3 regions of the Streptomyces sp. NPDC001606 genome follow, and region 1 is predicted to be linked to each of the others. Evidence: riboswitches for the same ligand, from Rfam matches in the RefSeq annotation. Region 1 holds a riboswitch; each other region holds the start of a gene.

What was found. A riboswitch is a leader RNA that binds a small molecule or an ion and turns the genes downstream of it on or off. The one in region 1 is predicted to bind cobalamin.
Region 2: another riboswitch for cobalamin. It lies ahead of ACWCV9_RS19990 (HoxN/HupN/NixA family nickel/cobalt transporter); the one in region 1 lies ahead of ACWCV9_RS26670 (cobalamin biosynthesis protein).
Region 3: another riboswitch for cobalamin. It lies ahead of ACWCV9_RS12025 (CbtB domain-containing protein); the one in region 1 lies ahead of ACWCV9_RS26670 (cobalamin biosynthesis protein).

What each region holds. Positions count from the first base shown of each region.
Region 1 covers NZ_JBSFHC010000016.1:134,270-136,461, forward strand. Annotated here, with positions in the region: gene ACWCV9_RS26665 (cobyric acid synthase) at 1-475, opposite strand, end outside; gene ACWCV9_RS26670 (cobalamin biosynthesis protein) at 472-1,416, opposite strand; cobalamin riboswitch at 1,533-1,675, opposite strand; gene ACWCV9_RS26675 (hypothetical protein) at 1,845-2,072, opposite strand; gene ACWCV9_RS26680 (anion permease) at 2,114-2,192, opposite strand, start outside.
Region 2 covers NZ_JBSFHC010000010.1:156,069-158,260, forward strand. Annotated here, with positions in the region: gene ACWCV9_RS19980 (glycoside hydrolase family 13 protein) at 1-336, opposite strand, end outside; gene ACWCV9_RS19985 (ArsR/SmtB family transcription factor) at 432-782, opposite strand; cobalamin riboswitch at 861-1,044, shown strand; gene ACWCV9_RS19990 (HoxN/HupN/NixA family nickel/cobalt transporter) at 1,070-2,182, shown strand.
Region 3 covers NZ_JBSFHC010000005.1:106,145-108,336, forward strand. Annotated here, with positions in the region: gene ACWCV9_RS12015 (purine-cytosine permease family protein) at 1-544, opposite strand, end outside; gene ACWCV9_RS12020 (hypothetical protein) at 834-1,124, shown strand; cobalamin riboswitch at 1,214-1,358, shown strand; gene ACWCV9_RS12025 (CbtB domain-containing protein) at 1,394-1,615, shown strand; gene ACWCV9_RS12030 (CbtA family protein) at 1,638-2,192, shown strand, end outside.

The sequences.
Region 1 (2,192 bases):
GCCGCGCGTTGCGGGCGATGCCCATGTTCACGATGTCGGTCCGGCGCAGGTTGATCTCCGCCGGGCTGCCCGCCCCCTCACAGATCACCGCGTCATACGTGCCCCGCAACTCGGCCAGGCAGTCCAGCACCGTGCCGAGCAGCTTCTGCTGCCGGCCGCCGTGGTAGCCGCGCGCGCTCAGTTCGCCGACGGGCTTGCCCATCAGCACCACCTGGCTGCTCTGTTCGCCGCCCGGCTTCAGCAGCACCGGGTTCATCAGCGCGGTCGGTTCGGTCCGGCAGGCCTGGGCCTGCATGGCCTGGGCCCGTCCGATCTCCGCGCCCTCGCGGGTGACGAAGGAGTTGAGGGACATGTTCTGCGCCTTGAACGGCGCGACCTTCACGCCCTGGCGCACCAGCCACCGGCAGATTCCGGCCGTCACGACGCTCTTGCCCGCGTCGGAGGTGGTGCCGGCGACGAGGAGACCACCGTTCACTTCCCGCGTCCCTTCACGATGAGGCGCGCGGCGGCCGTGACGCCGAGCGCGAGGAGGCCGACCCGGCGGGAGAGCCGTACGGCCCGGTCGATGTCGGTGACTTGGACCGCCCGTCCGGCGCCGCCGTTGAGCACGGGCCGGTGCTCGACCCGGCCGCCGTAGGAGAGGGTGCCGCCCAGCCGGACCCCGAGGGCGCCCGCGAAGGACGCCTCCACCGGGCCCGCGTTGGGGCTCGGGTGGCGGTGGGCGTCGGCCCGCCAGGCGCGCAGGGCACCGCGCGGATCGGGTCCGGCCGCGGCGGCGAGCACGGCGGTCAGCCGGGCGCCGGGCCAGCCGGCCACGTCGTCGAGGCGGGCGGAGGCCCAGCCGAAGCGCCGGTACCGGGGCGACGTGTGACCGACCATCGCGTCGAGGGTGTTGACCGCCCGGAACCCGAGCAGTCCGGGCACGCCGGCCACGGCGCCCCAGACCAGGGCACCCACGACGGCGTCGGAGGTGTTCTCGGCGACCGACTCGACCACGGCCCGGGCGATCCCGTCGGCGTCCAGCGCCTGCGGGTCCCGGCCGCACAGGTGCGGCAGCCGCGCGCGGGCCGCCTCGACGTCGCCGCGCTCCAGGGCGCGCCCGATGGTGCGGGCCTCCCGGGCGAGCGAGGTGCCGCCGACGACCGACCAGGTGGCGGCGGCGGTCAGTGCGACGGAGAGGGCGTGGGAGGGGCGTACGGCGCGTGCGGCCGCCGTGCCGAGGGCGACGGCGCCACCGGCGCACACGACGGTGTGCAGGGCGCCCCAGCCGCGGTGGTCGTGCCACAACGCGCCTTCCACGGCCGCGGCCGCCCGTCCGAACGCGGCGACCGGATGGCCGCGGCGCGGATCGCCGAGGAGCAGGTCCCCGAGAAGGCCGGCGGCGGCGCCGTACGCGTAGCTGCGATCGGCACCCATCGGCTCAGCCGGCCGTCGGATCGGCAGCGGCCCTGGTACGGGTCCTGGTGCTCGGCCTTGTCCATCGGCAGCCCGGCATGGCGATCTATGTCCTCACTCAGGGTGTCCGCGCCCTGGTTCGACGAGATTCGGCGGTGAGAGTTCCTGGCTCCCGGGGGGTTCTTCCCCGGTGACAGTGGCGGGACCGCGCCGGATTCGCACCGGCTTCCTCTTCTGCCGCCGTACTTGGCCCGGGCAGTCCACCACGCGCCCGGAACGGCCGTCAACTTGCTGTTGACCTGCATGGGGGGAGTGTGCCGATCCCCACATTGCGGGGCGGGAGGGCTGGGGGAGACACGGTGAGAGGGGAGGGGGAGACACAGCGGGGGAGGGTATGAAAAAGGCTCCCCTCCGCGGTGCGGGGAGGGGAGCCTTCGGAAGGTCCGCGGTCAGGCCTTGGCGACGATCAGGTAGATCCCGTACGCCACCGCCGCCGCGCAGGCCGCGAAGCTCAGGTAGGCGCCGGTGACGGCGAGGGCGGCGGAGTCGCCCTGCGCGGTGGCCCGCTCGCGGTGGGCCAGGCCCTTGATGCCGAGGCTGAACAGGGCCACCAGGCCCACCGTGACCACGAGGCTGACGCCGAAGACGGAGCCGATGGCCGCCCAGTCGATCTTCATGGGGTTGCTTCCTTCGGTAACCGGTAACCGGGGTGACCGGGTCAGACGGTGGCGGCCGGCGGAACCGCCGGGGTGACCGGGGTGGGCTCGGCGGCGGGGGACGCGATGGTGGCCGTCAGG
Region 2 (2,192 bases), on a different contig from region 1:
GTTCGGCACGATGTCCACGACGACCTTCAGCCCGAGCCGGTGCGCCTTCGCGACCAGGGCGTCGAAGTCGTCCAGGGTGCCGAGCCGGGGGTCGACGTCCCGGTGGTCGGCGACGTCGTAGCCGCCGTCGGCGAGTTCGGAGGGGTAGAAGGGGCTGAGCCACAGGGCGTCCGCGCCCAGCTCGGCGAGATGCTCCAGGCGCTCGGTGATGCCGCGCAGATCACCGAGGCCGTCACCGTCGGCGTCGGCGAAGCTGCGCGGATAGACCTGGTAGATGACGGCCTGCCGCCACCAGTCGGGGTTCCGGGAGGAGAGGTCCGGCGAGGACTCTGCCATACGGGCCATACGGGCTCCCTTTCGGAAGGACGACAGGAGAGAGCCTGTCCACATTGCCCGGAAAAGCAACCTTCAGTGGCGAGGTGCGCCGCGTTTCACTCCCCGCAGTGCTCCAACAAGCCCCGCACCCGCTGGTCCACCACCCGGTAGCGGACCACCCGCCCCTCCTTCTCCCCCGCCACCACGCCCGCCGCGCGCAGCAGCCGCAGCGCCTGGGAGACCGCCGGGTCGTTCATGCCCGTGGCGACGGCCAGGTCCGAGACGGCGAGCGGCCCGGTGTGGTGCAGGGCCAGCAGCAGGGCGAGCCGGTTGGGATCGGCGAGCAGCGAGAAGCGGTCGGACCAGGCGCGCAGACGGCCCGCGTCGCCGATGGCGGCGATCGCGTCGCACACCCGGTGGCCGTCGATGGTGCGACGGTCGGCGCGGTCGGCAGGCACGAGATGCATGCCCACATCCTCGCAGGCCGGTATGTGATCTTGAATACCTGCCCGGTTGTGCAGCTATGCAGGAGATGGTCCGGCCCCCTACGGTGGGCGGGCCGTGGTGCTCGGGAAGTCGATGAGAGATCGACGCGGCCCTCGCCACTGTGATCGGGGAGTTCCCGTCCCGTCCGGCATCCGCCGGGCCACTGGTCGTACGACCGGGAAGGCAGGGGCGACGAACGCGTGACCCGTAAGCCAGGAGACCGGCCACGGCACTGATGAAGGATCCACGAGGTGCTGGAGCTGACCGTATGAACCTGCCCGGAACCACCCTGCCCGCGTCCGACCAGGCAACCTTCCGCTGGCAGCGCGAGGACACGGTCAGGACGACCGGACTGCTCGCGGTGATCGTCGCCCTGCACGTCGTCGCCTTCGGCATCCTCTTTCTGCTCGTCGCCCCCGGGCACTACAAGGTGGGCCGGGACGTCTTCGGCGTCGGTCTCGGCATCACCGCCTACACCCTCGGCATGCGGCACGCCTTCGACGCCGACCACATCGCCGCGATCGACAACACCACCCGCAAGCTGATGGCCGACGGCAAGCGGCCGGTGTCGGTGGGCTTCTGGTTCGCCCTCGGACACTCCAGCGTGGTGGTGCTGCTCGCGCTGCTCATCGCCGGCGGCACCCAGTTGGCGGGCACGGTGACCAGCGACAAGTCCACCACCCACCAGGTGCTCGGCTTCATGGGCACGACGATCGCCGGCGCCTTCCTCTACCTGATCGCGGCCCTCAACCTGATCGCCCTGCTGGGCATCCTGCGGGTCTTCCGGTCGATGCGCGCGGGCACCTTCGACGAGCGGGAGCTGGAACGGCAGCTGGACTCGCGCGGGTTCATGAACCGCTTCCTCGGCCGGCTGACCAGGTCCGTCTCCCGCCCCGGCCAGATGTACCCGGTGGGCTTCCTGTTCGGCCTCGGCTTCGAGACGGCCACCGAGGTCACGCTGATGGTGATGGCGGGCTCGGGCGCGGCCGCCGGCCTGCCCTGGTACGCGATCCTCTGCCTGCCGCTGCTCTTCACCGCCGGGATGTGCCTGTTCGACACGCTCGACGGCACGTTCATGAACTTCGCCTACCAGTGGGCGTTCTCGCACCCCGTCCGCAAGGTGTTCTACAACCTCACCATCACCGGGCTGTCCATCGCCGTCGCCTTCTTCATCGGCACGATCGAGCTGGTCGGCGTGGTCCACGACAAGCTGGACCTGCGCGACTCCGTCACCGGCTGGATCGCCGGGGTGAACCTGGACAGCGCCGGTTACGTCATCGTCGGCCTGTTCGTGGTGGTGTGGGCGGCGGCGCTGGCGTACTGGAGGTTCGCGCGGGTGGAGGAACGCTGGACGGCGCGCGCCTCCACCCTGTCCGACTAGGGCTCTTTTA
Region 3 (2,192 bases), on a different contig from region 1:
TGGTCCACACCTGGAGCTTGCTGAGCGCCTTCATGCCGTAGATCACCAGCGGGATGACCATGAGCGTGGAGACCAGATAGCCCAGCCACAGGGGCAGCCCCAAGCCGAGTTTGAGGCCCTGGGCCATGATCGAGCCTTCGAGGGCGAAGAAGATGAAGGTGAAGCTGGCGAAGATGACGCTGGTGAGGACCGAGCCGTAGTAGCCGAAGCCCGAGCCGCGGGTGATGAGGTCGAGGTCGATGTTGTAGCGGGCGCCGTAATAGGCGAGCGGGAAGCCGGTGATGAAGATGACCACGGCAGCCACCGCGATGGCCACGAGCGCGTTGCCGGTGCCGTGCGCCAGGCCGATACCGGCGCCGATGGAGAAGTCGGCCATGTAGGCGATGCCGCCCAGGGCGGTGGTCGCCACGACCATGGGGGTCCAACGGCGGTAACTGCGGGGAGCGAAACGGAGGGTGTAGTCCTCCAGCGTCTCCCTGACCGCCTGGTCGGCGGCGGCCTTCGGCGCGCTTGCCGTTTGCGTGCGTGACTCGGTGGTGCTCATGCCGCGCCTCCCGATGCTGCTGGTGCGGGTGCCTCTGTGGGGAAAGCCCCGCTTGGCGTCATCGGCAGGACGGGGGAGCCGACGGACCGTCATATGTACCGTTCGGCCGTGTAGACGACTCTGATCCCACGGCCGGTCACGCTAGAAAGCGGCTGTTACCGCCGGCGCCCGCCGTCGTGAACGCGAAGTTTCCGAGAACTCACCTGCTGCCGTGCGGCGTTGGTCCAGCCCCGGTGACGCGCCACCACTCCTCAGGGCCGGCCTCGCTCGATGAGATCATGACCGTGAGGTGACCGGAGTGGATCACGCCGCACAGACTGCGCGACTGCGGGCGGAGGTGCCGGTGCGCATCTCGGAGTGCCTCGACGTGTGCGATCAGGCCAACGTCATCGTCGTACAGCCGTCTGCCGCGGGCCGTGCCGCCGGTGCCCGGCCGGTCTGGCTCGGGCTGGTCAACGACCCGGACGCGACCGAGGACATCGTCACCTGGGTCCGTGCCGGTGGTCCAGGCGTGGCGCCACTGCCGGACATCCTCGACCTGTACGCCTTCACCCCACGGCGGCGCTCCGCGGCTCCCTGAACTGAGGGCGAACCCTATTCCCCGGAAGCCCGTTCCGCCCCGCCCGGTGCGAGAGGAGGATCGCGCCAGACTGAGGCGGTCTTGGCCGTGCTCGTGCCACGCGGTACGGTCTGTCCGATATCGACGACGGCGAGACGGAAGCCGGTGGGAATCCGGCACGGTCGCGCCACTGTATGCCGGACACCGCGGGGTGTCCGGTGAGTCAGACCCGTGGCCGTCGTCCAGTGCACCACCGAGATGGGACGCGAACTCCCAGAGGAGGTTCTGCCATGGCGCAGACCGTCGCCCAGCCGACAGCCACCACTCCCGCCATCCCCGCCACGCTGCCGCTGAAGGCGATAGCTCCCTGGGCGGTCTTCTTCGGCATCCTGATGCTGGTCCTGCTGTACTTCGTCGGCGCCGAGCAGGGCGCCACCTCCGTGTTCAACGGCACGGACGTCCACGAGTGGGTGCACGACGCCCGCCACCTGCTGGGCTTCCCCTGCCACTGACGCGAGGGACGCCCCGACTCCCATGAACTCCGCAACGGTAAGAAACCTCCTCGTGCGGGGCATGCTCGCCGGCCTCGCGGCCGGCGTGCTCGCTCTCGTCGTCGCCTACCTCCTCGGCGAGCCGAACGTCGACAAGGCGATCAGCTTCGAGGCGGCGCACTCCCACGAGCACGGGATGGAGGTCGTCTCCCGCTCCCTCCAGTCCACGGCGGGCCTCGCCACCGGCGTCCTCGTGTACGGGGTCTCCTTCGGCGGCATCGCCGCGCTCGCCTACTGCTTCGCGCTCGGCCGCGTCGGCCGGTTCGGGCCGCGGGCGACCGCGCTGCTGCTGTCCGGCTGCGCGCTGCTCGCGGTGTACGTCGTCCCGTTCCTGAAGTACCCGGCCAATCCGCCGTCGGTCGGCGAACCCGACACCATCGGCAAGCGGACCACCCTGTACTTCCTGATGATGCTGCTCAGCGTCCTCCTCGCGGTCGCCGCCACCATCCTGGGCAAGCGCCTGGCGCCCGGCCTGGGCACCTGGTGGGCGACGGTGGTCGCGGTGGCCGCATTCGCCGTCGCCATCGGCCTGGCCTAC